DNA from 4 places in the Sphingomonas cannabina genome. Region 1 is predicted to be linked to each of the others. Evidence: predicted binding sites of a transcription regulator. Region 1 holds the regulator's gene; each other region holds the start of a gene.
The links. Region 1 encodes LexA, which represses DNA repair genes until DNA is damaged. Its sites were predicted from a motif close to GTTCCNCNCTTGTTCT; they were not measured.

Region 1 (7,618 bases):
CTTCTCAAGAAAAGCCATGCCCCCTTCCATCGAATCCGCCGAGCGGCGCGCGGCACGCTGGTTCTCGGCCTCGCGCTGCATCGCCTCGGCGTAGGTGGAGTCCAGCGCATGGGCGAGCCCCCGCCGCATCAGCCCCAGCGCCACGGTCGGCCCCGCGGCAAGCCGCTCGGCAAGGGCAAGCGCCTCCGCCTCCAACGTCTCGTCCGCGACCACCTTGTGGATCATCCCCCATTCGAACGCCTTCGCAGCAGGCACCCGCTCGCCCAGCATCATCATCTCCGCCGCCCGCGCGCGCCCGACCAGCCGGGCCAGCATCCAGCTTGCGCCGCCGTCGGGCACCAGCCCGATGTTGACGAACGCCTGGAGGAAGTAACCACTCTCACCCGCAACACAGAAATCCGCCGCCAGCGCTAGACTGCACCCGATGCCCGCAGCCGGCCCCCGCACCGCGCTGACCACCGGCACGCCGAGATCCGCAATCGCCTGCAGCGCCGGATTGTAATGCTCGGTCAGCGCACGATAGGTCGCCTCCGCCGGATCACCCGCGCTGAGCGCACCACCAGCGACATCCGCGCCCGAGCAGAACGCACGCCCCGCCCCGCCGATCAGCACCGCCCGCGCACCGTCGAGCCGTTCGAGCGCCGCGCCGATCTCGTCGAACATCGCCGGCGGCGCCGCGTTGAGCCGTTCCGGCCGGTTCAGCGTGATGGCGAGCACGTCGCCGCGCCGCTCGCTCAGGATATGCTGGTAGGTCATCGGGGCTCGTCATGCGACAAATAGCCGGGACTGCAAAGACCTCGGCATCGTCGCATCGGAACCGGCACGAGCGCCGTAGCGTCAACCCCGCGGATAGCGCGTCTTCAGCACCTTCCACGCCGCCCTGAGGCCGAACGCATCGCCCCCTTTCGGCCGACCCGCCTTGGCCGCCGGCCGCCAGGCGAACACGTCCATATGCGCCCAGGCGATCTCCTTCGGCACGAAGCGCCGCAGGAACAGCGCCGCCGTCACCGCCCCCGCGAAGCCGCCGTCGGGCGCGTTGACCAAGTCGGCGATGTCGGACTTCAGCATCTCGTCATACCCGTCCCACAGCGGCAGCCGCCACAAGGGGTCGCCTTCGTCGCGCCCGGCGGCGAGCAGTTCCTCGGCCAGCGTGTCGTCGTTGGCGAACAGCGGCGGCAGGTCGGGCCCGAGCGCGACGCGGGCCGCACCGGTCAGCGTGGCATAATCGAGGATCAGCTCCGGCTCGGCTTCGACCGCCCTGGCGAGCGCATCGGCCAGGATCAGCCGCCCCTCGGCATCGGTATTGGTGTTCTCGACCGTCAGTCCCTTGCGGGACCTCAGCACGTCGCCCGGACGAAAGCTCGCCCCCGACACCGCATTCTCCACCGCCGGGACCAACAGATGCAGCCGCACCGGCAGATGCGCCTGCATCACCAGCTCGGCGAGCGCGAGGACATGTGCCGCGCCGCCCATATCCTTCTTCATCAGCCGCATCCCCGCCGACGGCTTGATGTCGAGCCCGCCCGAATCGAACACCACGCCCTTGCCGACCAGCGCCACGCGCGGGTGATCGGGCCGGCCCCATTCGATCTCGATCAGCCGCGGCTCGCGCCCCTTGGCGGCGGCCTGGCCGACCGCGTGGACCATAGGATAGCCGGCCTCCAGCTCGCGTCCCCGCGTGACGGTGAGGGTCGCCCCATGCGTCTTGGCGAGCGCGGCGGCCTCCGCCTCCAGCTCCTCGGGCCCCAGATCGGCGGCCGCGGTGTTGACGAGGTCGCGCACCCGCGCGGTGGCGGCGGCGAGCCGCTCGGTTTCCTCGATCGCCGCCGGATCGCCGGTCAGCAGGATACGGGGCCCGACGCCATTCTCCTCCTTGCGGTAGCGATCGAACCGATGCTGCGCGAGCACCCAGCCGAGCCCGGCCGCCCCGACCTCGCCTTCGGCCAGCCGATAGGTGCCTTCGGGAAGCTGCTCGCCGAGCGAGGCGATGCGCCAGGGCGAGCCCGGCGCCTCGTCGCAGACCAGCAGCATCGACCAGTCCTCCGCGCCTTCGCCGGGCAGGACCGCGCGATTGCCGGCCTTGCCGGTGAGCCGATGCGCGGCAACGGTAGCGCGAACCCGCGGCGGCTGGGCGGCAAGCCATTCGGCCCAATTGTCGGGATGGACGACGATGATGGAACGCGCGGCCTGGCCGCGATCGGGCTGGAGCAGGGCAGTCATGCGGCGGACCCTAGCGGGACGATGGCGAAAGGCCACAGCGTTCGTGCGGTCGGTGCGCCGATGGTGGCTCGGCTTCGATCCTCCCCTGCCAGGGGGGATGGCAGCCGAGGCTGGCGGAAGGGAGGATGCCGATCGACATGGCTGCGTCGCCAACCGAATCGGATAGGCTCCCGCTCGTCATCACCACTTGCAACCTAGGGTGTGTTGACGTTCAGCAATCCGCCGGCAGCTCATGCACTCCTCCCCTGGAGGGGAGGGGTGAAGGTCGACAGCCCCTGAGGCGCCCGCCCTTGCAATGTAGGATTTCGCCTGCTTGGCTCGCCCGCTCCGAGCCGCGCGAGCGCCGGGCCGTTCTTTGATTATGTAGATCTCGCCCATGTCGCGTCGGTGTCGCGTTAGCGTCGCCTTGGTGTTCCTCGGTGTCACCCTGATGTCGCGTCCCCGATGCGTCGCTGTCGCGATGCCGTCGCCTCCGCGCCGTGTCCGGGGCGACGGCGCGCAAACACGTGACCTGAGTCAATTTGGTCAACTTTTCGGCGGCCCCGGCACCGGAAAGCCTCGTCCGGACGGGGGGGCCGTTCTACCTATGACTTTCGTGACCTTCGACGGATTTCCGCGGGTTTCCGGCGCCCTCCCAAAGCCGTGCGGCCAGCCGCCTGCCAGTCGGCCACCGACTCGAATGGCTCGTCCGTTGTCAACAGAATGGATGCCATACCAGGCCGACAAATCGCTTTCCTAATAGGATTTGCTTTGCTTGTGTCCCGCCCGGCTACCGCGACGCAGCTGCGGAATTAAGTGGAGCAAAGTGAAAGAATGAAGCGCGTCTCCCTTCACTTTGGAGCTGGTCGCACGACGCATCTGGATGTCGATCGGTCCCAACCCCTGCCACGGATCGGCCGATGATTCCCCTCCTCCCCGTCGCCGAGGCGCAGGCGCGGCTGCTGGCCCTCGCATCGCCGGTCGCGAGCGAACGCGTATCGCTCCATGCTGCCGCCGGCCGCTGGGCGGCCGAGAACGTCCGCGCCCGCCGCACCCAACCTGCGGCCGATCTCTCCGCGATGGACGGCTACGCCATCCGCTTCGCCGACCTCCCCGGTCCATTCCGGCTAATCGGCGAGAGCGGCGCCGGCCACCCCCATGCCGGCAGCATCGACGCGGGCGAGACGGTGCGCATCTTCACCGGCGCGGTCATGCCCGCAGGCGCCGACGCCGTGCTCGTGCAGGAGGAAGCAGAGGACCGCGCCGGCACGATCCACCTCATCGGGGAGGGCCCGCCGCGCCCCGGCAGCAGCGTCCGGCGACGCGGGCTGGATTTCACCGAGGGCGATGTCCTCATTGCGAATGGCGAACGCATCACGCCCGCCCGCGCCGCGCTGGCGGGGCTGGGCGGCCATGCCGAGCTGGCCGTCCGCCGCACGGTCCGCGTCGCGATCGCCGCCACCGGCGACGAGCTGGTGCCGCACGGCGCACCGCTTCGCGACGGCCAGGTCTACGAAGTCAACGCGCTGATGCTGGCGACGATGCTCGCCGATCTGCCGGTAGCGGTCGTCCCGCTCGGCATCCTCCCCGATCGCCTGGACGTGCTTACGGCTGCCTTCGCCGCGGTCGACGCCGACGTCCTCGTCACCACCGGCGGCGCATCGGTCGGCGACCACGACCTCGTCCGCCCCGCGCTGGAGGCCGCCGGCGCCGATATCGACTTCTGGAAGGTCGCGGTGCGTCCCGGCCGGCCGATGATGGCCGGGCGATTGAAGGATGCGGTGGTGCTCGGCCTACCGGGCAATCCCGTCTCCGCCTTCGTCACCGCCACGCTGTTCCTGAAGCCGCTGGTCGCCGCCCTGTCCGGCGCCGCCGATCCCTTGCCGCGCACCCGCACGGTCCCGCTCGGCGAGCCGCTCCCCGCCAACGATTCCCGCGCCGACTATCTCCGCGCCGAGCTGCGCGGCGGCCGCGCCCATGCGTCGAGCATCCAGGACAGCTCGATGCTCCGCACCCTCGCCCGCGCGACCTGCCTGATCGTCCGCCCGCCCCATGCGCCGGCAGCGGTCGAAGGCGACTCGGTGGAAATCCTCGACCTCGCTTGACAGGACGGGGAACAATCCATAAACGTTCCGTGTCTGTTCTGGACGGAGGGACCGAATGCTCACGCGCAAGCAGCACGAGCTCATCTGCTTCATCGCCGATCGCCTGGCGGAAACGGGCGTGTCGCCCTCGTTCGAGGAGATGAAGGAGGCGCTCGACCTCAAGTCCAAGTCGGGCGTCCACCGCCTGATCAGCGCATTGGAGGAGCGCGGCTTCCTCCGCCGCCTGCCCAACCGCGCCCGCGCGCTCGAGGTCATCAAGATGCCCGAGCGCCCCGAAGCGAAGAAGGCGGCCAAAACCGTCCAGCCCACGGCGCCTTCGCGCCTGCCGCAGCCGGCGAACGACGTGATCGAGATCCCGCTGCACGGCCGCATCGCCGCCGGCGTGCCGATCGAGGCGCTGGAGGGTGCGACGATGCTGCCGGTCCCCGCCGCGCTGCTCGGCGCAGGCGAGCATTATGCATTGGAGGTCGCCGGCGACTCGATGGTCGAGAAGGGTATTCTCGACGGCGACTATGCGCTGATCCGCCGCACCGACGTCGCCCGCGACGGCGACATCATCGTCGCGCTGATCGACGACAATGAGGCGACGCTCAAGACCTTCTACCGTGAAGGCGCGATGGTCCGGCTCGATCCCGCCAACCGCGCCTATGATCCGCAGCGCTACGCCGCGGACCAGGTACGCGTGCAGGGCAAGCTCGCCGGCCTGCTCCGCCGCTACTGACCCGCACCCGAGGCCTGCCGATCGCGAGGCGGCAGGACGGTGGCGGGTCGGATCCAGGGATGGCGGCCGGCGGATGCGGCGACCGTCCTCACCCTGGGCGGATCGAAGGTCAGCGTCACCCCGCCCGACCGCGCCAGGAAGCTGCGGTCGAGCTTCAGCCAGCGTGGCGTACAGCCCTGCGGCAACCGGCGATCGCTGACGACGACGTCCACCGTCCGGCAGGCGGCGATCAGCGGCCGTGGATCGACGAGATACGCCGACCGGGTCGCCAGCACCCGCCACCGCCGCCCGCCCCGTTCCAGCTCCGTCAGGCACAGGTCGATATTGCAGCGCGTACCCGCGACATCGTCGAGCACCGGCAACTCGCCGTCGACGCCTCCGCCTTCGCTCAACACGTCGCGGACATAGTCCCCCGCGCGCTCGCGCAGCAGCGCCAGCCCGCCGCCCTGCGTGCGGATGGCAAGATGCCGCCCATCACCGGTGACGATCAGGTCCGGTGCCGGCGTCGCCAGCGCCCAAGCGGCTCCGAATACGAGTGGCGCCAATCCACACCACCGCCAACGGGTTTTCCACAACATTATCCACAGCCCGCCCGCCACCATTAGCGCGAAGGCGCCCCGCGGCATGGCGGGCAGCGCCGCGACCGCGCCCGGCGCATGGGCAGTGGTCCGGGCGATCCACAGCAGCAGGTCGAGCGCCCGCCCGCACAGCCACCACAGCGGCGCCCCCAGACCGCCGAGATCGAGCAGCAACGCCAACGCCTCGAGCGGCATGACCACGAAGGTGGTGAGCGGGATCGCCACGATATTGGCGAGCGCGCCGTAGAAGCCGGCCTTGTGGAAGTGGAACAGCCCGATCGGCATCAATGCCAGCTCGACGACGATGCCGGTCAGCAGCAGCGAGGCGGATCCTCGCCCGATCCTGCGCCACCGCGCCTCCTCGCGCGGGGCGAACCAGCCGCGCACCCGCCCGCCTTCATGCAGCGCGACGATCGCGGTCACCGCTGCGAACGAAAGCTGGAAGCTGGCGCCCGCCACCGCCTCCGGCCACAGCAGCATCACCGCCAGCGCCCCGGCGGCCACCAGCCGCAGCGTCACCGCCTCGCGCCCCATCGCGAGCGCCGCCAGCACCAGCAGCGCCGCGACGCAGCTTCGGATCGTCGGCACCTCCGCGCCGGTGAGCAGCGTATAGCCGATCGCCGCCACCGCGCCCGCGCCGGCCGCGATCAACGGTAAGCGGAAACGCAACGCCAGCCAGGGACTCAACGCCAGGAGCCGCAGCACCAGCAGCATCGTCGCACCGACGACCGCCGTGATGTGCAGCCCGCTCACCGACAGGAGATGGGCAAGTCCGGACCGGCGCATCGCCTCGGCATCCTCCTCGGGAATGCCGCCCTGATCGCCGGTAGCGAGCGACGCCGCGATGCCTCCGCCCGCCCCCTCGATGCGACTCCGGATATGCGCCGACAGCCGCGCGCGCAGGTCTGTCCCCGGCACGTCACCGGCCTTCACGACCTCCACCGGCGCGAATCCGCGGCCGGTCGCGCCGATGCGATCGAACCACGCAACGCGTGTATAGTCATAAGCCCCAGGCACGGCCGGCCCCGGCGGCGGCATCAGCCGCGCGCGCAGCCGGATCACTGCGCCCCGCGTCAGGCCCTGCGGCACATCGGCCTCGGCCAGGTTCACCCGCACATGCGTCGGCAGCCCGACCGCATCGACCGGCGCTAACCGCAACCGCACCAGCTCACGCGCCGGCAGCGGCTCGACCCGCTCGACACGCGCGGTGAAGCGCGTAATCGCCGGCCGCGCCAGTACCGGCGCCGCAACGCGTTCCGCCCGCCACCACGCCAGGCCGCACCCCAGTGCAACCGCGATCCCGCCGACCAGCAGCGCTCGTCCGGCACGCGCGCCGACCGGCAGCACTACCCCCGCCGCTGCAATGCCGAGCCCGGCCAGCACCACCGCGGTCCACTGTCCGGCATCAGGCAGCGCGAACCAGGCGGCGATCCCCGCCCCCACCGCCACCGGCAGCCACAGGACAAGCTGATCACGCTCCGCCTCCAGCCAGCGCTCGACGGCCGTACCCGCCCCGCCCAGCCAATCGGACACGATTTGGCGCCGCGGAGGGTGCGTGCTAGGGGGCGCGGCGGCTGAGCTGGCCATTGAATTCACAGTCTGGGAGCATGCGCGCTTGGGCGCAACATCGACTTCGGGCGCGGGCGCGTCCGGTTCCGCAATCGTCACCCGCTTCGCCCCGTCGCCGACGGGGTTCCTCCACATCGGCAATGCCCGCACCGGCATGTTCTCGTGGCTCTATGCGCGCCATCACGGCGGCAAGGCGCTGCTCCGCATCGAGGATACCGATAAGGCGCGTTCGACCAAAGAAGCCATCGACGTCATCTTCGACGGTCTCAGCTGGCTCGGCCTCGACTGGGACGACGAGCCGGTGTTCCAGTCGACTCGCGTCGAGCGTCACGCCGAGATCGCGAACGAGCTGGTCGAGAAAGGCGCCGCCTACCGCTGCTACATGACCCAGGAGGAGCTCGCCGAGGCGCGCGCCGCCGCCGAGCGCGAGCGCCGACCGTTCCGCC
Region 2 (7,618 bases), 1.4 Mb from region 1:
GTGGTCGCGTCGGTCGCGCTGGTTCCAGTGGTCGGCTTCTTCGTGACCGGCACCTCCGCCAAGATCGGACTGGGCTCGCAGATGAAGGCATTTCTCGACGAGGACGTGCCAGTGACCTTCTCGGGCGGCGCACCCGCACCGTTGGTCGTTCCTGCGACGACCGGGACTCCTGCGCCTGCGCCGGCACCGGCGCCAGGCCAGACCGCATCGTAACGATGCGATCTCGTCAGGACCTGCGCGCGAGCGATATCCGGCTGAGGCAAGGATAGGGAGGCAGCCATCATGGGCCTTATGCATCGGGTCGTGGCCCCGTTCTGGCGCGTCGGTATTGGCGCGCCGGTCGCGCCGGTCCCCAGGCGAAACGGCTATAGCCGGTGGCTCGTCGGGCGGGCCTTCGTGCCCTTGGTCGATCCGGTCGCGCCATGGGCACGCGCCTGTGCCAAATGGCCGGGCGAACGGGCGAGCGGCCCGGCATGGTGAGAGAGATTCTCGCGCTGGTTGCGGTGACCGCGCTCGGCTCGGCGTCACCGCAGCCGGCCTGCGGCCAGGGCCCGGCTGGTCAGCGCGGCTGCTGCTCGCATCACAAGGGCGTCTGCGGCTGCGCCAGCGGCCGCAAGACCTGCTGCGATGGGACGGTTAGCCCGAGCTGTCGCTGCTAGCAGCACGCCGCATGGCACGAAATCGCGCTAGTGCCGCACGACCGGCCATGACACTGCTCGTCCGATGCGGCGATATCGGCAACCGGTTCCGCAAGCCGTCGACGGGGAGATCGGCGTGAAAGGGCCAGTCGGACAATTGCCGCGATATCGCCGGCGAACGATCCGACGGGAGAATGCAGGCGGCACGGATGAAGCGGCGGCTGTTCTATTTCGAGGTGGCCGTCATCGGCGCGCTCCTGCTTCTCAGCCTCGGCCTTTCGGTCGCTGCGCTGTTCTGATGCCGGTTCCCCCGCGTTGCATTTTGCACTCGACCGATCGCGGCATATCGTCGGGCGATGACACGGGATCAGGAGCTGTGGGCCTGCGCGTTGACGCTGGAGCGGCAGTTTGGCGAGCGGGCGCCGCGCTACGTCGCCGAGCGACTGGGTGCCGCGGCGCTCGCGGGCGATGACACTGGTGTCGCGACGATGACGGCGATCGCCGCGAAGCTGGAGATGCTCCGAACAGCGACGCCCTCGGCCTGAGCGTCCAATGGGCCAACCTCTCGCCGTCCACCTCGGGATCTTTCTTATGCCTGATCGGGAATCGTCGTCCGGAGGCGATAGTCATTCAGAACCGAAGCCGCGGAGCAAATATATCCAAGCATGGCTAGCGCGATGACAAGCGAACGAAGATCGCGCTCGCTGCCGTGGGAGACGGCGCTTCAGGCTGCGACACCGCCGCGCCGTTGATCCGAACGAAGATCGTTGTTGGGTGCGACGGCATGATAGGCTTGTCCGCGACGCTCGCGACGTAGGCGACGGTTTCGCCCGGCAGGGGGCGCCCCGCCGCGAGGTGCTCGGCGTAGCGGCCGGGTCCGGCATTGTAGGCGGCGAAGCAGCCCGGATAGCCGAACCGGTCGTACATGAGCCGGAGGTAGTAGGTGCCGGCGAGGATGTTGTCGCGCGGGTCGTGCGGATCGTGGCCGAGGCCGAGCCGGGCGCGCATCTCCGCCCAGGTGCCGGGCATCAGCTGCATCAGCCCCATCGCGCCGGCATGGCTGGTGATCGGACGGCCGTTCAACCTGGTCCGGCCGCCGCTTTCCGCGATCATCACGCGCTCGATCCACGCGGCCGGAAGGCCGAACCGCGCCGCGGCTTCGGCGATATGGACGCGCCAGGGCGCGAGCGGGTCGGCGCCGGCCGGCGCCGCGGCGAACAGCGCCGCAGCAGTCGCCACGGTCCTTGCGAGCCGGTTCAGCGCGGCCATAGCAAGGTCGCCCTGCCGAGCACCAGCCGGGCATCGCTCGGCCCGAAATAGCGCCCGTCGAACGAGTCCGGCCGCGCGCGGTTGAGCAGCAGCAGCTCGCCAGGGCGCAGCTGCCGGCAGCCCTCCCACCACGGCAGCGGACGGCCGCGGCGGTCGCGTTCGCGGCGCAGCACCATGGCCTGGCCGTTGACCGTGAGCACGCGCCCGCGCGCGCAGACCAGGTCGCCGGCGACCGCGCCGATCTGCTTCACCGCCGGCACATTACGCGGGAGGTAGCGGCGCCGCGCGGCAAGCGCGGCCGCCTCCTCGGGCAGCCGGGTCGCAATTAGGTCACCGGGTGCGACCGCCGCGCCGGAATCGATCCAATAGAGGCCGATCGGCGCGCTGGCGCTGGCGTTCCAGACCAGGCGCGGCGTCGGCGGGAAGATGATGGTGTGGCCGAGCGCCGCGACGCCGGCGCCGAGCAGCGCGGCGCGGCGGCGCAGGCGAGTACGGCGTCGCCGGGCGGCGCGCAGCGCCTCGCCCCAGGCGATGAGCGGCAGGTCGCGGCGCTCAGCCATGGTCCGTCTCCGCCCCTCGCGCCGCCGACCAAGCATCGATGTCGTCGATATGGAAGCGCAGCGAGCGGCCGTGCTTGCGGGCGCGTGGGCCCGCCTTCCTCGCCCGCAGCGCCTTCAGCGTCGCCGGGGAGATGCCGAGATAGAAGGCGGTCTGCTTGGTGGTGAGGAACGGCGAGGCCTCGCGCGCCCGCTGCGCGCGATCGTCGGGGTCGCTCATGGTGAGGTTCCGTCGTGGCGCCGGGCGCCCGATTGCGCCCGTGGCACCCCGACCTGCCCCAGGCCGGACCGGTCCGGCAGGGTCGCACATGGCTATCGGCGATTGCGACCCTCCCCCGTCGAAGAGCTCCCGCGCCGGGGCCGGCGCGGGAGCGCATCCGCTCAGTCGAGCGGATTCCAGATGACGGCGAGAACGTCCTCGTCGTCCTGGCCGGCGGCGCGGCCGAGGTTGGCGTAGATCCGCCGCGGGCCGAACTCGGGCGCGGCGATGCTGAGCGAGGTGTAGGGCTTGCCCGAGGCCTCGCCGATCCGGTTCCAGCCGCCGCCGACCTCGGCATCGCCGAGATAGACCCGGTAATCGGGCTGGGCCTCGGTCCGCTTCTCGGCATTGGGCACGATCTCGATGCGGACCGGACGGCTCATCGTCGGGGTCTTGAACACGCCCTTGAAGCCATCGGCGGTGCGGGTGACGGTTCCGAGTGCAGGCATTTCAACGTCTCCTTGGCTTGGTGCGCCCGGACCCGTTCCGGGCGACGGGCGGACCTGAGGGACGGCGTCAGCCGGGACGGCGAACCCTGAGGGCCGCAGCGGCAGCGGAGGACCGGAGCCCCAGGCTGATTTGAGAGCGCAGCGGCCGCGAGGAGCCCGTGGCAATCACCCGCGCGGCCTGTCGCGCGGGGTGATCGCGGGCGGGGAAATCAGCCGCCGGGCGATGGTTTTGCGGGCCCCGGCGGCCGTTCCAGGTCAGCGCCCGAGGAGCCGGAACCGGGCCCGGCCGCACGCCAGGGACAGGAGGCGCCGCCGCGGGACCTAGCCGCGCTGCCGGCCCAACGGCCTGTCATAGCGCACGCGACGCCAGCACCGGCCCGCAAGGGTTTGCGCCGATTGCCGCGACGCAGCCCGGACGATATCGCGACCGTCTTCGCGCGGAGGGGAGCGGATGGAACCGGATCATGGCAGGGAACGCAGCCTATTGCCATCGGCGCGGCGCGTGGCGTTCGGCCTCGCGGCGCTGATCCTCGCCACGGCGGCGGCGGACGAGCGCGGCCGGATCGCCTATGTCACCGACGGCGACACCGTGCGGCTCGAAAGCGGCGAGCGTATCCGGATCGCCGGCATCGACGCGCCGGAAATCCACCGCGGCCAAGCGCGCTGCCGCGCCGAGCTGGCGCGTGGCAGGGCTGCCGCCGAGCAGGCGCGCGCGCTGCTCGGCGGGCGCGTGGTGTCGATCGCACGCGTCGGGCGCAGCTATGACCGCACCGTTGCGAGGTTGCGCCTCGATGGCCGCGACGTCGCGGCCGAGCTGGTGCGGATCGGTGCGGCACGATGGTGGCCGCGCGGACGGGCAAAGCCCTCCTGGTGCGGACGGGCGGCGCAGCGCTGACCGCGGGCACGTGCAGCAGCCTTCGAACGCGTTTCCGCCCGGCGACGGGCCCCGTCGACCGGTGGCCGCACATCCCGCAACGGCATGAGAACGAAAGTGCCGAGCCTGTGGGCGCGCGCCGGCCGGCAAGGAGCATGTGTTGCAGCGGGCTTGCGTATTCGTTCCTTTTTTGTTCTTGATGCACACCATGACGCGACTCGATTCGGACCTGCTCGGCACCATCGCGCGCGCGATCGAGGAGGCGCCGCTCAGCTATCGCCAGGGCCTGGCATCGGCCAACGACCGGCAACGGTTGCGGGCGGCGGATGCGCTGGCCGGCTGGATCGGTGCGACCCTCGCCGCGCCGGCCGCACACCATGACGTACAGCTGGCGCTGCCGATCGACGAGCGGATGGGTTGAGCGCCGGGCGGGCGCCGGAACGACCGGCGGACCGCCTCGGAGATCACGGCATTCCGCCCCGGACCGGCCGTTCGCCGCGACGCCGGCGCCGCGCGAACGGCCGGTCCCGTGCTTCGACCGCCTGGACGCCGCGAGCCGGCACGGCGCCGCGCGATGATGCGGTGGGCAACCTTGCGAACCGGGATCGGCGGAAGCCCGTTCCCGGCCCCTGGTGACGCCTGGCGCCAGTGATCCGGGCGCTCACCGCATTATCGCGGGGGGCTTGCGGGACGGGAGAAGCGTCAGGCCGCGAGCGACAGCCGCACGTCGAGGCCGTTGCGGGCGAGGTGCGAATAGGGGCAGACGACATGCGCTTGGTCGACCAGCTCGCGCGCGACCTCGGGATCGACGCCGGGCAGCGCGATCGTCAGCGCGACATCGAGGCCGAAACCCTGGCCGTCGTCGCGCTTGCCGATGCCCACGGCAGCGGTGACGGTGCTGTCCTCGGCGATCGTCACCTTGCGCTGGCTCGCGACGAACTTGAGCGCGCCGAGGAAGCAGGCGGCATAGCCGGAGGCGAACAGCTGCTCGGGATTGGTGCCTTCGCCGCCGGATCCGCCGAGCTCCTTCGGCGTGACGAGCGCGACGCTGAGCGCACCGTCGGCGGTGCGGGCTTGGCCGGTGCGGCCGCCGGTGGCGGTGGCTTGGGTACGATAGAGAATGTTCATCGCTCTGCTCCTTTATTATCTACGATAACATTTATCGCGATATCCTTTGTTACCGCGCGCCCTTCTGAGTCGCAAGATAAATCTTATCGCGATATGTATTTTTGCGAAAAGGCCGCTAATATCAGTGGCGAGGAGCCTGCCATGACCGACACATCCGATGTGCCGCTGCCGCTGGATGACCAGCTGTGCTACGCGATCTACTCGGCGGGGATCGCCGTCCAGCGGCTCTACAAGCCGCTGCTCGACGAGCTCGGGCTGACCTATCCGCAATATCTGGTGCTCAATGTCCTGTGGCGGGAGGATGCGCAGACCGTCGGCGGGATCGCCGAGCGGCTTGCTCTTGAGTCGAGCACGCTCACCCCGTTGCTGAAGCGGCTGGAAGCGGCGGGGCTGGTGCGCAGGGCCCGCAATCCGGACAACGAGCGGCAAGTCGTGGTCGAGCTGACCGCGCGCGGCCGGGCGCTCCGCCCGCGGGCCGGTTGCCTCGGCGAAGCCTTGCTGAAGGCATCCGGCCAATCGGCGAGGCAGCTCGGCGAGCTGAACCGGGGCGTGCGGCGGCTTCGCGACGCGCTCTACGACGTCATCGGCAAATGGGGCGCGCGCACGCCCGACCGGGCGGAATCCTGAACCTGCGGCCTGGCCGCCGCCGGCCAAACGAACGGCGGTGCGTTGCGAGGCCGTGCCGGCGGGCGGAAAGACGTCGGCGGCCGGCTTCGGGCATGTGAGAAGGGCAGAACGCGGCCATGCGGCCCGCCACGATCTCGGCTCGGGGTTGGCGGCAAACAGCCGTCTGCGTCATCCGCCGGGCGGCGGAAGCTCGTCGTCATTGGCGGGCGCGCGGCGGCGGAGGCGCGCGAGCAGCGTTTCGGCCTCGCGGATCGAGCCGCAGCGGCGTGCCGCTTCGATCCAGACCGACAGCGGCACATCGCTGGCGAACAGGAGATCGCGTTCCAGGCGCAACCCCAGCGGAAGTCGCACCGCGCGCAGCTCGGCGAGATTGAACGTGCCGAGCTCGGGGGTGCCGAAGCCGAGATCGGCGAGGCCGAACAGGGTATCGCCGTCCGGATAGAGTTCGGTCGCGAGCCATGTCGCGGCCCCGAGCGGGTTGAAGAACCTGACGACCGGCGGCGGGTCGAAGTCCTCGTCGATGCGGGCGCGCTCGGCATTAGCGGTGAGCCGCGCGCGCAAGGCGGGAATGAGGAGGATCATGCCGCGATCCTTCCCGCGATGGCGTCGGCGTTCGCCTCGCGGTGGCGCGCGAGCAGCCAATCGGCGGCTTTGCTGGCTAGGCTGGCGGCGCGGAAGATCGCGCGCCCGCGCGGGCCCGCCATGCTCCGGACGGCGGGGTCGTCGCTGAGGTCGGCGCGCAGCACCTCCAGCCAGCTGGCGATATAGTCCGAATGCCGGACGGTCGGCACGATGCCAAGCGCGGCGCACAGGAAGGCCGAACCCATCTCGGCGACCAGCTCCTCGCGGGCATAGCCCTTGCTCCCAAAGGCGTGACCGAGGTCGCGCCCGAGCCGCTTGGCGTGGCCGGTGGCGTGGGTCAGCTCGTGGAGGACGGTGCGGTAGTAGTTGACCTGCTCGAAGAAGGCGGGTTGCGGCGGGACGACGACATGGTCCGGCCCCGGCGCGTAATAGGCCTGGGCCCCCTGCACGACGACGCGAACGCCGCTCGCCGCGATCACCGCTTCGGCGACGGGCACGATCTCGCGCTCGGGGAGCGGCACCGGCTCGGGCGCAAGGCCGGGGCGCAGCCCGTCGCACTGCGCGATGTTGAACAGGGTCGAGCGCCTGAGGAACGGCACGTGTTTCGGCTCGTCCCCGCTGTCCCGGGCGCGTTCGCGCTCTGCGGCGGGGATGAAGCGATCGGCATAGACGATGCCGACGCCGCGCTCGCCCTTGCGCACGCAGCCGCCCGCCTGGATCGCCTGACGGAAGGTCAGCCAGCATTGCGATGCATAGCCCCTGGCGAACAGCTCGCCCCACAGAGTGAGGATGTTGATGCCCGAATAGGGACGGCCGGTGAGTGCGTTGCGTGGCAGGCCGACCGCGGCGGCGGCCGAGCCATCGGGTGCACTCCAGGGCGTCACCCACGGAACGGTGCCCGCCTCCAGCTCGGCGATGATGCGCTGCGTCACCTCGACGTAGAGGCGTCCCCGGTCGGTCTCCCCGGAGGCAGCGCGGCGCGCGCCACCCTTGCGGCGGCCGGGCCCGGCACGGGACAGGCGGGTTGATGTCATCGCTTTCCTCCTCCCCGCCCGAAAAACCCCCAGGGCCCCGGCCGAAAGGGGTGGGCGGCGAGAGCGACCGGAGAGGCGCGCCGCAGGCGCCGCCGGCACCCAAGCCGGAGGCGCAGGGCCGGAATGCAATGGAGGAGCCGGGGCGTCAGCCCGGCTTGCCGGCAGCGCGGGCGCGCCTAGCAGGGAGCGCCGCCCACCCCC
Region 3 (7,618 bases), 2.0 Mb from region 1:
TGTCGACCAGCGCCTGCGGCATCGCCTGGCCTGCGGCGTTCTTGGCATAGCGGTCGAGCACGTCGCGGGTGAGCAGCCAATTCTCGTTCACCTGGCTCGGATATTCGACGAAATCGCGCGGCGTGCCGGACAGGCCGGGATAGGTCACGTTCTGCAGCAGCGAATGAATCGCGTGGCCGAACTCGTGGAAGGTGGTGTTCGCATCATCGAGGCTGACCAGCGTGCGCTCGCCGGAGGGCGCCTTCACGAAATTATTGTTGTTGGAGGCGAGCACGGTACGCTCGCCGCCGAGGTGCTGTTGGCCGCGATAGCGCGTCGCCCAGGCGCCGGAGCGCTTGCCCGAACGGGCATAGGCGTCGAAGTAGAAATAGCCGATGAAACGACCGCTCTTGAGGTCCGTGACCTCGAAGGTGCGCATGTCGGGCGCGAATACCGGGATCTGGCCGGTATTCTCCTTGAAGCCGAGGTCATAGAGCCGGCCCGCGGCGTAGAAGGCGCCCTGGAGGATGTTGCCGAGCTCGAGGTAGGGTTTGATCTCCGCCTCGTCGAGGTCGTACTTCGCCTTGCGCACCTTCTCGGCGTAGTAGCGATAGTCCCAGGGCTGGATGGTGATGCCGGCGCCTTCCTGATTGGCGACCGCCTGCATGTCGGCGACTTCCTGCTTCACCCGAGCGACCGCCGCTGGCCAGACGCGCATCATCAGCGCCGTCGCATTGGCCGGCGTCTCGGCCATGGTGTCGTCCATCCGGTACCAGGCGTGGTTCTTGAAGCCGAGCAGCTTCGCCCGCTCCTGGCGGAGCTTGAGGATGGTGACGATGGTCGACTTGGTATCGTTGGCGTCGCCGTTGTCGCCGCGATTCACGAACGCACGCCACACCTTCTCGCGCATGGCCCGGTCGGTCGCGTACATGAGATAGGGCTGGGCCGAGGAGCGGGTGTTGACCACTACCCATTTGCCGGCAAGCCCGCGCTCCTCGGCGGCGGCGCGCATCGCCGCCTTGACGCTGTCGGGCAACCCGTCGAGCTGCTTCGCGTCGTCGAGGACGATCCAGGTCTCCTCGTCGGCGAGCAGCTTGCGGCTGAACTCGGCGAAGGCACCGGCGAGTTGCTGATTGATGCGGGTCACCTCGGCGCGTTGCGCCTCGCTGAGTGCTGCACCGGAGCGCACGTAACTGCGATAGGTGCGCTCGACGAGGCGGAGCTGCTGCGGATCGAGTTTCCGGCTGGCGCGCGTGTCGTAGACCGCCTTCACCCGTTGGAACAGCAAGGGATCGAGCGTGATCTCATCATAGAAGGCGGCGAGCTTCGGGCTCCATTCGCGGTCGAGGTCCTGCACCTCCTTGGTGGCGAGATTGCTGGTGTAGACGCCCCAGGCGGCCATCACCCGGTCGAGCGTGTCGCAGCTGAGTTCCAGCGGCTCGATGATCGATTGGAAGGTGGGAGCGGAACGCTTGTCGCGGATCGCATGGATCTCGCGCCGGCACTCGGTCATCGCCGTCTCGAACGCAGCCGGGAACATCGCCGGCTTGATCCGGTCCCACGGCACCACGCCGCCGTGCGGCCCCGGCCAGGGCGCGGTGAGCGGCGAGGCGTCCACCTTCGCGGCAGCAGGGGCGGACGTCTGGGCGGAAGCGGTGGCGGACATGACGAGCGAGGTCGTGGCGAGCAAGGCAAGCGTCAAGCGAAAGGTCATATCGGAAATCCCCCTGATGCGCCCGACTGTGCCCGCAGGATGGCAAAGGGTCCAGAGCCGCTCGTGACTTCGTCGGGGCATCTCGTCGTCGCTTGACTCGCCGGCTGCATGGAACAAAATACGAACATTCGTCATTGCCCGAGTCGTGAGCTTGTCCAGAACCCAGGTCCTTGCCCGATTGCGCGAAGAGCTTCGCGGGCTGGAGAGCGGCGGCTTCCGCCGGCGGCCGGCGCTGCCGTTCGGGATGGCGCCGGTCGATGCGGCGCTGACCGATGGGGGCCTGAGGTTAGACGCGCTGCACGAGGTCGCCGCCGCATCGCCGGGACTGGGGGATGATGCCGCGGCGACCCTGTTCCTCGCCGGCATCGCAGCTCGTGCCTGGGGGTCGGTCCTGTGGGTGGTGCGGCGGCGAGATCTGTTCGCGCCGGGGCTGGCGCAGGTAGGGCTCGCGCCGCACCGGCTGATCTACGCCGAGGCCCAGGACGATGCCGACCTGCTCGCGATTATGGAGGAGGGCCTGAGGCACCGCGGGCTCGGCGCGGTGATCGGCGAAGTCAAGCGCGCCGAGATGGCGGCGACGCGGCGGCTCCAGCTCGCCGCCGAGGGCGGGCGGACGATCGCGCTGCTCCTGAAGCGCCACGGCCGCGCCGGCGCCGATCCGCTCGGACCTCCTTCGGCGGCGGTGACGCGCTGGCGGGTGGCGAGTGCGCCGTCGGCGCCGCTGCCGGTGGAGGGCGTGGGACGGGCACGCTGGCGGATCGAGCTCGCCCGCCAGCGCGGGGGCGAGCCGGGCAACTGGACCGTGGAGGCTTGCGATGAAACGGGTCGCTGCGCTCTACCTACCGCACTGGCCGATCGAACGGCTGCGGCGGGTCGCGCCGACACACGCCGCCGCGCCGCCGCCTGAGGGCGGGCGAACGCCGGCGTCGGTTCCTTCGCGGGAAGGCAGCTGGCGGCCGGGGGCGAGATGGGCACTGGAGAACAGCTCCTCCCCGGCACGGGGAGGGGGACCGCTCGCGAAGCGAGTGGTGGAGGGGGCCCAGCCACGAGCGGTGACCGAGGTGGATGGCCCCCTCCACCATTCGTCTGCGACGAATGGTTCCCCTCCCCGTGCCGGGGAGGAGCTTCTGGTCACATCCCACCGCGTCGGCAGCCGCATCCTGATCGCTGCGGCTTCACCCGAAACTCGGACAGTAGGCATCGCTCCCGGTATGGCGCTCACCACCGCGCGAGCGCTCAATCCCGAACTGGTCGTGCGCGATGCCGATCCTGAGGGCGACCGCGCCGACATGCTCCGTCTCGCCACCCTGCTCGCTCGGCGCTGGTCGCCGACCGTTTGGCTCGACGGCGACGACGGGCTGCTGATCGACATGACCGGCGTCGCGCACCTTCATGGCGGCGAGCAGAACATGGCGCGGCGGCTGATCCGGCTGCTCGCGCATTTCAGCTTCACCGCGCGGATCGCAATCGCCGACACGCCGGGCGCGGCACATGCGCTCGCCCGCTACGGACCACGGATTTGTCTATGCCCGTCGGGCGAGCAGGCGACGATGCTGGCGCCGCTGCCGCCGCGCGCGCTGCGGCTCGACGAAGCTCAGCTCGATCTGCTGCGTACCCTCGGCATCGACACAATCGGCCAGCTCGTCACCATGCCGCGCGCGCCGCTCGCCCGGCGGCTAGGGGACGCGCTGGTCGCACGGCTGGATCAGGCGCTGGGCCGTATCGCCGAGCCGGTCGATCCCATCGTCCCGCGCGAGACGATCGCCGTCGTCCAGCGCTTCGCCGAGCCGATCGCCACAGCCGAGGCGATCGAGCATTGGCTCGGTGTGCTGGTCCCCTGCCTCGTCCAGGCGCTCACCGTCGAGGGGCTCGGCGCACGCCGCATCGAGCTGATCGCCGAGCGGATCGACCATGTGCCGCAACGCATCCGCATCGGCCTCGCTCGGCCGAGCCGCGATGGCGCACACATCCTCAAGCTGCTCGTCCGCCGGATCGAGAGCGTCGAGCCCGGCTATGGCATCGACGCGATGACGCTCGTCGTCCGTGCGGCCGACCCGCTGGAACCCCAATCCTTCGCCGAACGGCTCGACGAGGAAACTGCGCCCGACCTCGCGCCACTGATCGACACGCTGGCGACACGCGGCGCCCGTACCTGGCGCACCGTGCCGGTCGAGAGCGACGTGCCCGAGCGCAGCGTCGCTGTCGCCCCACCGCTCGATCCGCCGGGTCGGACGGGCACCGAGCCGCCAATCGACGACGTCGCGCGATTGAAGCGGCTAGGGCCGCTCGATCCCTGGACGCCGCTGTGGCCACGGCCGGCGCGGCTGCTGGCGCGGCCCGAGGAGGTCGACAACGTCCTGTACGAGCTGCCCGACCATCCGCCGCGGCGCTTCACCTGGCGCGGCGTCACCCATCGCGTGATCCGCGCCGACGGCCCCGAGCGCATCCAGGGCGAATGGTGGCGCCGCCCGTCCGAGCGGCATTCGGTGCGCGACTATTTCCGGGTCGAGGACGAAACCGGCGCGCGCTTCTGGCTCTATCGGCGCGGCGACGGCGAGCGCACCGCGAGCGGCGACCTCAAATGGTTCCTGCACGGCGTGTTCGGATGACCTATTCCGAGCTTCAGGTGACCACCCATTTCTCGTTCCTGCGCGGGGTGTCGTCGGCGGAGGAGCTGTTCTCGGCGGCCGCGCTGATGGGGATGCCGGCGCTCGGCATCTGCGACCGCAACTCGGTGGGCGGGATCGTGCGCGGACTGGTCGCGGCGGAGGCGATCACCAAGCAGGGCTGCCCGATCCGCATGGTCGCCGGCTGCCGTCTCGACCTCGTCGACGGCGCCTCGATATTGGTGTGGCCGGAAGATCGGGCGGCCTGGTCGCGGCTGACCCGGCTCCTCTCCAAGGGCAAGCTGCGCGCCGATCCCAAGCGCGGTGAGAAGGGGAAATGTTTCCTTCATTGGGAGGACGTCGCCGAGGCGAACGAAGGGCTGGTCGGCGCGCTGGTGCCGGGGATGGCGGACGAGGGCGATCCCCTGTCGCTGCGCTGGATGGCGGACGTGTTCGGGACACGCGGGCATGTCGCACTGACCCCGCATCGCCGACCGGGCGAGGCCCTGCGTCTCCACAATCTCGCCGAGGCTGCGCGCCGCCATGGCCTGACGCCGCTCGCAACCGGCGACGTGCTCTACCACACGCCCGACAAGCGGATGCTGCAGGACGTGGTCACCGCGATCCGCGAGAAATGCACGATCGACGAGCTCGGCTTCCGCCGCGAGCGCAGCGCCGACCGCCATCTCAAGACGCCCGAGGACATGGCCCGCCGCTTCGCCCGCTTCCCCGAGGCGCTCGACGCGGTCGAGGCGATCGTCGAGCGCTGCACCTTCAATCCCCGCGATCTCGATTATCAGTATCCCGACGAGATCGTGATGACCGGCCGCACGCCGCAGGAGGCGCTGGAGCGGCTGGCCCACAACGCGCTCGACCGGACGTTCGGCGGCAAGGTGCCGCCCGACTATCGCGCGCTGCTCGACCGCGAACTCTCCCTGGTCCGGCAGATGGGCTATGCGCCCTATTTCCTGACGGTGAACTCGATCGTCAGCTACGCGCGGAGCGAGGGTATCCTCTGCCAGGGCCGCGGATCGGCCGCCAATTCGATGATCTGCTACGTGCTCGGCATCACCTCGATCGACCCGATCGAGCGCGGCCTCCTGTTCGAGCGCTTCATCTCCGAGGAGCGTCACGAGCCGCCCGACATCGACGTCGATTTCGAGCACGAGCGGCGCGAGGAGGTGATCCAATGGATTTACGAGACCTACGGCCACAACCATGCCGCGCTGACCGCGGTGGTCAGCCGTTTCCGCTCGCGCGGCGCGATCCGCGAGGTCGGCAAGGCGCTGGGCCTGTCGGAGGACCTGACCGGCGCGCTGGCGGGGCAGGTCTGGGGCGTCTCAGGCGACGGCATCGAGGAGAAGCACAGCCGGGCGCTCGGCGTCGACACCGGTCATCCGCGGGTCGCGCTGGCGATCGAGCTCGCCAACGAACTGGTCGGCATGCCGCGGCACTTGTCGCAGCATCCGGGCGGCTTCGTGCTCACGCGTGACCGGCTCGACACGCTGATCCCGATCGAACCCGCCGCCATGCCCGACCGCTGGGTGATCGAGTGGGAGAAGCTCGACATCGAAGAGCTGGGCTTCATGAAGGTCGACGTGCTGGGGCTCGGCATGCTCGGCTGCATGCGCTGCGCGTTCGAACTGATGGCCGAGCACAAGGGTCATCCGATGACGCTGGACAGCCCAGAGTTCCAGAACGACGACAAGGCGACCTTCGACATGATCTGCAAGGCCGACACGCTCGGCGTCTTCCAGATCGAGAGCCGCGCGCAGATGTCGATGCTGCCGCGGATGCGTCCGCGCATATTCTACGATCTGGTGATCCAGGTTGCGATCGTGCGGCCAGGACCGATCCAAGGCGATATGGTCCACCCCTATCTCAGACGGCGCGAGGGCAAGGAACCGGTCGAATATCCCAACGAGGCGCTGCGCGATGTGCTGGAGAAGACCAAGGGCGTGCCGCTGTTCCAGGAACAGGCGATGCGGGTTGCCATCGTTGGCGCCGACTTCACCGGCAGCGAGGCGGACAAGCTGCGCAAGGCGATGGCAACGTTCAAGGCGACCGGCAACGTCGGCGAGTTCCGGCCCAAGCTGATCGAGGGTATGCTGAGGAACGGCATCAGTCTCGATTTCGCGGAGCGGATGGTCAAGCAGATCGAGGGGTTCGCCAACTACGGCTTCCCCGAGAGCCACGCCGCCAGCTTCGCCAAGATCGCCTATGCCTCGTCATGGATGAAGGCGCATCATCCCGACGTGTTCTGCGCGGCGCTGCTCAACGCGCAGCCGATGGGATTCTATGCTCCCGCACAGATCGTCCGTGATGCGCGCGAGCATGGGGTCGAGTTCCTGCCGCCGTGCATTAACGCCAGCGCGTGGGATACGTGTTTGGCGCCTGGGGAACGGACCGAGAAACGCGAGAGGCATCCGGGCTTCTACGGCACCGATGAGGAATGGGAAGCGCTTGCGCCGCTTCGGCTCGGCCTCAGGATCGTGAGCGGGGTTGGCAAGGAGGATGTCGAGGAGAGACTCCTGAAAGCACGTGCCGCCGGCCCCTTCACCTCGGTCGAGGATGTGTGGCGACGCTCCGGGGTCAGGCCCGCGGTGCTCGAGCGGCTGGCGCGGGCGGATGCCTTCCGCTGCTTCGGACATGACCGGCGGCAGGCCCTTTGGGCGGTGCGCGCGCTCGGCGAGAAGCCGATGCCGCTAGGGCTCGCCGATCGGCGCGAACCCAGCGTTGCGCTGACGCCGCTGACCGCAGGGCGCGAGGTGGTGGAGGATTATCGCGCCATCCAGCTTTCGCTGCGCGCGCATCCGGTGTCCTTCCTGCGCGGCCGGCTCGATCTGCTGGGCGTGACGCCTGCCGCGGGGCTCAAGCAGGTACGGTCCGGCCGCAAGGTGGAGGTCGCGGGCGTGATCTTGGTGCGCCAGCGCCCGGCCACCGCCACCGGCGTGCTGTTTCTCACGCTGGAGGACGAGACCGGCATCGCCAACGCGATCGTGTGGCGCGACCGGTTCGAGGCGCAGCGCCGCACTATCATGACCGCGACGATGATCGGCGTACAGGGCGAGGTGCAGCGCGAGGGCGAGGTGATCCACATCATCGTCGACCGCATCGTCGACTATTCGGACATGCTGCGCGAGGTCGGCGCGATCGACCTGCCGCGCCTTGCCGCTCCCGGTGACGGCGCGGCCAGCGATGGTCCGCCCCGGCACCCGCAGCCCCCGCGTTCTGGCAATCATTGGCGCAGCCGGCGGGACGAAGATTCGATTCCGATCCGCAGCCATGACTTTCACTGATGGAGGATTCGAACAAGCGG
Region 4 (7,618 bases), 340 kb from region 1:
CCCACGTCCAGCGATAGGCGGCGATGGTCACGTCGGTCGCCTTCTGCATCAGCGCGATCTCGGCCGGCGTCTTGATCATGCGGCAGCCGCGCACCACCGGATTGGCCGAGACCAGCTTCGACGCCGGCAGGTCGCGCGCCAGCGTGTCGGGAATGAAGAAGCGCACGGTCTCCTCGATCCCGACCGGACGGCCGGCGAGCTTGCGGTCCTTGAGGAAGCCGGCGACGACGGCGAGCGGATCCTCGTCCTCCTGCCACACGCGGACCTCCGCAGGGACGGCAAGCGTCTCGCGCATCCGCGGTTCCTCGAAAAAGGGCGAGACGATGCACGGCTGCCCCTCGACCGGCAGCACCGCGAGCAGCGCGCGCTCGCTGCGGCCCCAGCGGATGCCGGTGAAATAGACGAGGCTCGATCCCGGCTCGACCAGCACCGCCCCGATGCCGTGCGCCCGCATCAGCGCCTGCGCACGGGCGAGACGGCGGGCACGTTCCTCCGGGCCGATCGGTACCGCGTCGCCGGTGATATCTCTGAGCGCCGAGAGGTCGGGATCGGCGGCGCGGAGCAGGCCGGGCGTGGCGAGCAGCGGCAATGCGGCGGCGGCCCGGACGAGGCGGCGGCGGGTCAAGATCATGGTGTCCAGCGATAGGGTGCTTGACCGCGGCGCCGCAATCCCCTTCCTGTGGCCGATGTTCAACGGGGGAGACGGATTTTGGCCAAGCGCCTGACCACCTTCATTCTGATCGGCCTGGTGCTGGGTCTCGTCGTCGGGTGGATCGTCAACGCGGCGTTCGACAGCGGAACGCCCGAATCGGCGGCGACGCTCAAGGAGATCGCCAAATGGTTCGGCATCGTGACGCAGGTGTTCCTGCATCTCATCAAGATGATCATCGCGCCGCTGGTGTTCGGCACGCTGGTGGTCGGTATCGCACACATGGGCGACACCGGGGCGCTGGGGCGCGTGGGCCTGAAGTCGCTCGGCTGGTTCATCTGCGCGAGCCTGATGTCGCTGACGCTCGGCCTGATCATGGTCCACATCCTGCAGCCGGGCCTGGGGCTCAACCTGCCGCTGCCGCCGGCCAGCGCGGGCAGCGGGCTCGACAAGAGCAAGTTCGACGCGGCCGAGATCATCACCCACATCTTCCCGAGCTCGATCGTCGAGGCGATGGCGAGCAACGACATCCTGCAGATCGTCGTCTTCTCGGTGTTCTTCGGCGTCGCGATCACCGCGGTCGGCGAACGCGCCGCGCCGCTGGTCAAGGCGGCCGAGGCGCTGACGCAGGTGATGCTGCAGGTGACCGACTATGTCATGCGCTTCGCCCCCTTCGCGGTGTTCGCGGCGGTGGCGGCGACGCTGATCGAGCGCGGACCGAGCGTGATCGGCAAGCTCGCCTACTTCATGGGATCGGTCTACCTGGGCCTCGCGCTGCTGTGGTGCGCGCTGGGGGCGCTGGCGCTGCTGTTCGTCGGCAAGCGGGCGCTACAGCTGTTCCGCTACATCCGCGAGCCGACCCTGGTCGCCTTCTCGACCGCCTCGTCGGAGGCCGCCTTCCCGCGCACGCTGGAAGCGCTTGACCGGTTCGGGGTGCCGCCGCGCATCGCCAGCTTCGTGCTGCCGCTCGGCTATTCGTTCAATCTCGACGGGTCGATGATGTACATGACCTTCGCGTCGCTGTTCATCGCCCAGGCCTATGGCATCCATCTCGACCTCGGCACGCAGATCGCGATGCTGCTGACGCTGATGATCACGTCGAAGGGCATCGCCGGGGTGCCGCGCGCCAGCCTGGTGGTGATCGCGGCAACGCTCAACCAGTTCCACCTGCCCGAGGCCGGGCTGCTGCTGGTGTTGGCGGTCGACCATTTCCTCGACATGGGCCGCTCGGCGACCAATGTGGTCGGCAATGCCGTCGCGGCGAGCGTGGTGGCGCGCTGGGAAGGCGGGCTCGATCCGGCCGAGCCGCCGGTGATCGAACCCGTGCCGGCACCGACCGGCGGCGGGCCGGTGAAGGATGATCAGAGCTTTCGCGATGTGTGAAGCCGCCGGTTAGGCATAGGCATAGGGCCCGCCGGCCTCGAGCGCGGCCTGATATGCAGGGCGGGCATGGATCCTTTCCAGCCACGCGATCGACGCCGGCCGCGAGGCATCGAGGCCAGCGCGGCCGCGAGCGGCTTCGAGGGGGTAGCTCATCATCACGTCGGCGGCGGTGAAGTCGTCGCCGGCGAACCAGGGGCGGCCGGCGAGCTCGCTCTCGATCCAGTCGAGATGGACGTCGATCATCGGCTGGAAGCGCTTGGTCGCCGTCCTCCCCAGCAACGGCACGCGGCTCAGCACGAGCTTGGCGAACAGCACCGGCATCAGCGAGCCCTCGGCATAGTGGAGGAAGTGACGGTAGCGCAGCGCCGAGTCGCGGTGCGCCGGCATGCCGAGCCGGCCATCGGCATGCTCGACCAGATACTCGACGATCGCCCCGGTCTCCGCGACCACCCGCCCCTCGTTCTCGATCACCGGGGACTTGCCGAGCGGGTGCACCTTCCTGAGCTCGGGCGGGGCGAGCATCGTCGCCTTGTTCCGCTCGTAGCGCTTGATCTCATAGGGAAGCCCCAACTCCTCGAGCAGCCACAGCACGCGCTGCGAGCGCGAGTTCTCGAGATGGTGGACGATGATCGCCATGATGCTCCCCGTTCTAGTGTGCTGCCGACCATATCCATGCGGCGGCGGGGAAGTCGACGACATTGCCATGACGATAGCGCGATACGGCTGCGGCGAGGCGATCGAGCAATGCCGGCTGCACCTCGGGCGGCGCGTCGCGGATCAGTCGCGCTGCGGGGCCGATGCGGCGGAAGAAGGCGACCGCGTCCGTGACCGGGTCTTCGCCCTCGCCGGCGAGATAGGCGTAGTCGACCGGAGTGGCGATCGGATCGCGCCACCCCGCTTCACGGAGGATTGTCTCGACGCGATCGGCGTCTGTGAAAGCGAAAGGCCCCGGCCCGGCTTCGGTCGGTGGCGGTGCATGGCCGAGCACCGCGGCGGGGATCTCCTCGGCCCAGGGATTGAGGCTGCGGTCGCGGAAGCAGGAGAAGATGAGGCGCGCGTCCGGCGCTGCCGCTGCATGGAGCCGGGCGAAGGCCGCGACAGGGTCGGCGAAGAACATCACGCCGTGACGTGAGACGATGAGGTCGAAGGATGCGTGGCGCTCGGTCACGTCGAGCGCATCGCCAGCGACGAAGGCAAGATTGGCGCGGTCCTGCGCACGAGCGGTCGCGACGGCGACGAGTTCGGCAGACAGGTCGATGCCGAGCACCTCCGCATCTGGCCGGGCTGCCGCGAGCGCAAGGCTGGTGCTGCCAGCGCCGCAACCGATATCGGCGGCGCGGAAGCGGTCCGGCGGCGCCGCGGCGAGGATGGCGGCGTCGAAGTGCGGCGTGAACGCGGCGAAGCTGCGGTCGGTGCGGCGCCATTCCTCGGCCCAGGTCCGGCCAACCGTCCCGGTCCATTCGATTGCTCCGGTCAACCACGCTCTCCTTGTTGAGGCCGGCCATTCAAGGAACGGCGGCTCCTTGGATTAATTGCCAAGATGGGCGCTCAGCATAGGTGACATTCGGGTTGTCCACACGTGCCGTTCCAAGTCCCTCCTCTGAAGAGGAGAGGCTTGATGAGCGGAGCCGGTTCGAATTCCGAGGGCACTCCGGCATCCAAAGGTTCCGAAAAACGACATAGCCGCCGCCCTTTTCCCGAAACGGAAAAGGCCCGCCGCGCGGGCGAGCCTTTCCGGGAGCTTGCGGCGTACTCCGCGCATCGGCGGAGCCGTCGCGAAACCTGTCGCGCCTCAGAGATCGTCGTCCCCTGCGTCATCGTCGGCGCCGCCGACCATCATCTCCTCGGCGACCTGCTCGGTCCGGCCGCGGATCGCAGCTTCGAGCCGGGCGGTGATCTCCGGATTCTCCTTGAGGAAGGTCTTGGCGTTCTCGCGGCCTTGGCCGATGCGGACGCTGTCGTAGCTGAACCAGGCGCCCGACTTCTCGACCAACCCGGCCTTGACGCCGAGGTCGAGGATTTCGCCGATCTTCGAGATGCCTTCGCCGTACATGATGTCGAACTCGACCTGCTTGAACGGCGGCGCGACCTTGTTCTTCACCACCTTCACGCGGGTGGTGTTGCCGATGATGTCCTCGCGGTCCTTGATCTGGCCGGTGCGGCGGATGTCGAGGCGGACCGATGCGTAGAACTTGAGCGCGTTGCCGCCGGTGGTCGTCTCCGGATTGCCGTACATCACGCCGATCTTCATGCGCAGCTGATTGATGAAGATCACCATGCAGCGCGAGCGGCTGATCGAGCCGGTGAGCTTGCGCAGCGACTGCGACATCAGCCGCGCCTGCAGGCCGACATGGCTGTCGCCCATCTCGCCTTCGATCTCGGCCCTGGGCACCAGCGCGGCGACCGAATCGACCACCAGCACATCGATCGCGTTCGAGCGCACCAGCGTGTCGGTGATCTCCAGCGCCTGCTCGCCGGTATCGGGCTGCGACACGATCAGTTCGTCGATGTCGACGCCGAGCTTCTTGGCATAGACCGGGTCGAGCGCGTGCTCGGCATCGACGAAGGCGGCGGTACCGCCGTTACGCTGAGCCTCCGCGATGACGTGGAGCGCGAGCGTGGTCTTGCCCGAGCTTTCGGGACCGTAGACCTCGATCACGCGGCCGCGCGGCAGGCCGCCGACGCCGAGCGCGATGTCGAGCCCGAGCGACCCCGTGGAGATCGCCTCGACCTGCATTGCCTCTTTCGAGCCGAGCCGCATCGCGCTGCCCTTGCCGAACGCGCGGTCGATCTGTGCGAGGGCGGCGTCGAGCGCCTTCTGACGATCAGAGTTGGTGGTTGCCATGCCGGTATCGATGACCTTCAGGTTCGCTGCCATTGGGAAGCTCCGTCGCTAGGGCATCCACGCGCCCGGTTCAACGCTTTGTAAGGCGTACGTATCGCATTTGTTCTCATAGAACAAGAGCGGAACGAAATTTTTTCGTGCGGCCCGCCCCTCCTGCCCTGCGGTTGACCGGTCCGGCTGCCGCTGCGACATCGCGACACTATGACGACATCGACCGAAACCACCGACGTCCGGGCCGGGCTGATCGGCTACGGCTATGCCGGCAAGACCTTCCATGCGCCGATGATGCTGGCGACGCGCGGCCTGGCGCTCGCGGCGGTCGCGTCCAGCGATCCGGCCAAGGTCGGGCGCGATTTGCCCGACGTCGAGGTGATCGCCGATCCGCAGGCCCTGATCGCGCGGGACGATATCGAGCTGGTCGTGATCGCCTCCCCCAACGCGAGCCACGCCCCGCTTGCGGCCACTGCGCTCGCGGCCGGCAAGCATGTGGTCGTCGACAAGCCCTTCACCCTCAACCTCGCCGAGGCGCGGAAGGTGGTGGCGCTCGCCGAGGCCCAGGAGCAGCTGCTGGCGGTGTTCCATAACCGGCGCTGGGACAGCGACTTCCTCGGCGTGCGGCAGGCCATCCAGAGCGGGCTGCTCGGACGCGTCACCCATTTCGAGTCGCATTTCGATCGCTTCCGGCCCGAGGTGCGCCAGCGCTGGCGCGAGGGGCCGGGGCCCGGGAGCGGGATCTGGTTCGATCTCGGGCCGCATCTCATCGATCAGGCGCTCCAGCTGTTCGGGCTTCCGCAGCGCGTACAGGCGGACCTCGCCATGCAGCGGAGCGGCGCGCTGACCGACGACTGGGCGCATGTCGTGCTCGATTACGGGGCGCTGCGGGTGATCCTCCATGCCGGAATGATGGTGGCGGGCGGCAGCAGCCGGTTCGTCGTGCACGGGGAGAAAGGAAGTTTGGTCAAGCGCAAGCCGGACCCGCAGGAGGCGCAGCTGCTCTCGGGGATGACGCCGGGCAGCCCCGGGTGGGGCACGGACGACGACGACATGCTGTTCTACGACGGATCGGGCGACGAGCGGCGGATCGCGGCGCCGGCCGGCGATCAGCTGAGCTTCTATCGCGGCGTCGCCGATGCTGTGCGCGGCGCCGCGCCGAACCCGGTGCCGCCGATCGAGGCACTGACCGTGATGGCCGTGCTCGAGGCGGCAGCCGAATCCGCGCGCGACGGCCGGACGGTCGCGCTGCCGCTGACCGAGCGGGAGCGCGCCGCGTTGGCGTGAGCGGTGGCCGGCGGGTCAGGCTGCAGGCACTTCCAGCCGTTCGAGATCGGCGATCAGGCCGGGACCGGTCGGCTGCCATCCCAGCTGCGCGCGCGTCCATTCGCTCGATGCGGGAAGGTCCCTCGCCGCGAAATGTGCGAGCCAGCCGAAATGGGCCCCGGCCTCCTCCGGAGCAATCGACGCCACCGGCAGTCCGAGGCGGCGGCCGATGGTTTCGGCGATCTCGCGCGTCGGGACGCCCTCTTCGGCAACGGCATGGTATCTGGCATTCGGCTCCGCGCGCTCGAGCACGAGCCGGTAGAGGCGCGCCACGTCGAGCACATGCGCGGCCGGCCAGCGGTTATCTCCCTCCCCGACATAGGCGAACACCCCCTTTTCGCGCGCGATCTCGATCGCCGGGGTGACAAGACCCTGCTTGCGCGTGTCGTGAACCTGCGGAAGCCGCACCACCGACACATTGGCTCCGGCAGCCGCAGCGGCAGCGGCTGCCTCTTCCGATGCGGCGCGCGGAACCACCGAGGAGCTGACGGTCGGACCATCCTCCCTCGCCGGCTCCGCTGGCACGGTGTTGCCGATGGCGGTGCCGGACGTCACGATCAGCGGCCGATCCGAACCGGCGAGCGCGGCACCGAGGGCCTCGACGACACGCCGGTCGTCCTCGCAATTCTGCGCGAAGGTCGAGAAGTCGTGGTTGAAGGCGAGATGGATGACGCCGTCGGAGCGGGCGGCGCCGCTCGTCAGGCTGTCCCGGTCCGCGATCGATCCGCGGTGCGGTTCGGCCCCGGCAGCGGCGAGCGCCGCGACGCCCTGTTCCGAGCGCGTGAGGCCGAGGACCTGATGCCCCGCCGCCAACAGCTCCCGCACGACCGCCGAGCCGATGAATCCGGTCGCGCCGGTGACGAATACCCGCATGAGATGGTCTCCATGATTTCTGCGGAGACGAATCTGGCGGGTCGCGCTATCCTGTTAAAGACGAGACATTATCCTGGTATAAGAGCTAACAGCATGGGCACATCCGGCCAGAGCGACAACCGTCTCGGCGCCTATCTGAAGGATCGGCGGGGGAAGCTCGATCCGGCGGCGTTCGGTTTTCCGGGCACGCGCCGGCGCACGCCTGGTCTGCGCCGCGAGGAAGTGGCGCAGCGGGCCAACATCAGCGCGACCTGGTACACCTGGCTCGAGCAGGGACGCGGCGGCGCGCCTTCGGCCGAGGTGCTCGACCGGATCGCCTCTGCGCTCATGCTGACCGAGGTCGAGCGTGAACATCTCTTCCTCCTGGGGCTGGGGCACCCGCCGGAGGCGCGCTATCGGAAGGACGAGGGTGTCTCCCCGCGCCTGCAGCACGTGCTGGACCGGCTCGAACCGAGCCCGGCGATGATCCGGACGGCGACATGGGACGTCGTCGCATGGAACCGCGCGGTGGCGGTGACGCTGACCGACTATGGCTCGCTGCCGCCGGGGCA

Region 2: LZK98_RS17235 (DUF6771 family protein) is a predicted target of LexA. The motif match lies at 4,228-4,243, and genes of this name have one in related genera.
Region 3: LZK98_RS01335 (ImuA family protein) is a predicted target of LexA. The motif match lies at 1,804-1,819, and genes of this name have one in related genera.
Region 4: recA (recombinase RecA) is a predicted target of LexA. The motif match lies at 4,988-5,003, and genes of this name have one in related genera.

Annotation. Positions count from the first base shown of each region.
Region 1 covers NZ_CP090059.1:2,247,051-2,254,668, reverse strand. The annotation lists gene LZK98_RS10550 (enoyl-CoA hydratase-related protein) at 1-756, opposite strand, end outside; gene LZK98_RS10545 (leucyl aminopeptidase family protein) at 838-2,220, opposite strand; gene LZK98_RS10540 (molybdopterin molybdotransferase MoeA) at 3,123-4,304, shown strand; gene lexA (transcriptional repressor LexA) at 4,360-5,025, shown strand; gene LZK98_RS10530 (ComEC/Rec2 family competence protein) at 5,019-7,190, opposite strand; gene gltX (glutamate--tRNA ligase) at 7,219-7,618, shown strand, end outside.
Region 2 covers NZ_CP090059.1:3,649,512-3,657,129, forward strand. The annotation lists gene LZK98_RS17195 (hypothetical protein) at 1-213, shown strand, start outside; gene LZK98_RS17200 (hypothetical protein) at 283-480, shown strand; gene LZK98_RS17205 (DUF6961 family protein) at 995-1,183, shown strand; gene LZK98_RS17210 (lytic transglycosylase domain-containing protein) at 1,308-1,907, opposite strand; gene LZK98_RS17215 (S26 family signal peptidase) at 1,895-2,467, opposite strand; gene LZK98_RS17220 (helix-turn-helix transcriptional regulator) at 2,460-2,684, opposite strand; gene LZK98_RS17225 (DUF736 domain-containing protein) at 2,846-3,172, opposite strand; gene LZK98_RS17230 (thermonuclease family protein) at 3,624-4,067, shown strand; gene LZK98_RS17235 (DUF6771 family protein) at 4,255-4,467, shown strand; gene LZK98_RS17240 (organic hydroperoxide resistance protein) at 4,749-5,174, opposite strand; gene LZK98_RS17245 (MarR family winged helix-turn-helix transcriptional regulator) at 5,316-5,801, shown strand; gene LZK98_RS17250 (DUF2958 domain-containing protein) at 5,970-6,383, opposite strand; gene LZK98_RS17255 (ArdC family protein) at 6,380-7,417, opposite strand.
Region 3 covers NZ_CP090059.1:259,348-266,965, forward strand. The annotation lists gene LZK98_RS01330 (M3 family metallopeptidase) at 1-1,693, opposite strand, end outside; gene LZK98_RS01335 (ImuA family protein) at 1,845-2,600, shown strand; gene LZK98_RS01340 (DUF6504 family protein) at 2,905-4,302, shown strand; gene LZK98_RS01345 (error-prone DNA polymerase) at 4,299-7,598, shown strand.
Region 4 covers NZ_CP090059.1:2,589,955-2,597,572, forward strand. The annotation lists gene LZK98_RS12425 (M24 family metallopeptidase) at 1-631, opposite strand, end outside; gene LZK98_RS12430 (dicarboxylate/amino acid:cation symporter) at 710-2,032, shown strand; gene LZK98_RS12435 (glutathione S-transferase family protein) at 2,042-2,668, opposite strand; gene LZK98_RS12440 (class I SAM-dependent methyltransferase) at 2,682-3,509, opposite strand; gene recA (recombinase RecA) at 3,825-4,910, opposite strand; gene LZK98_RS12450 (oxidoreductase) at 5,079-6,155, shown strand; gene LZK98_RS12455 (SDR family oxidoreductase) at 6,171-7,067, opposite strand; gene LZK98_RS12460 (helix-turn-helix transcriptional regulator) at 7,161-7,618, shown strand, end outside.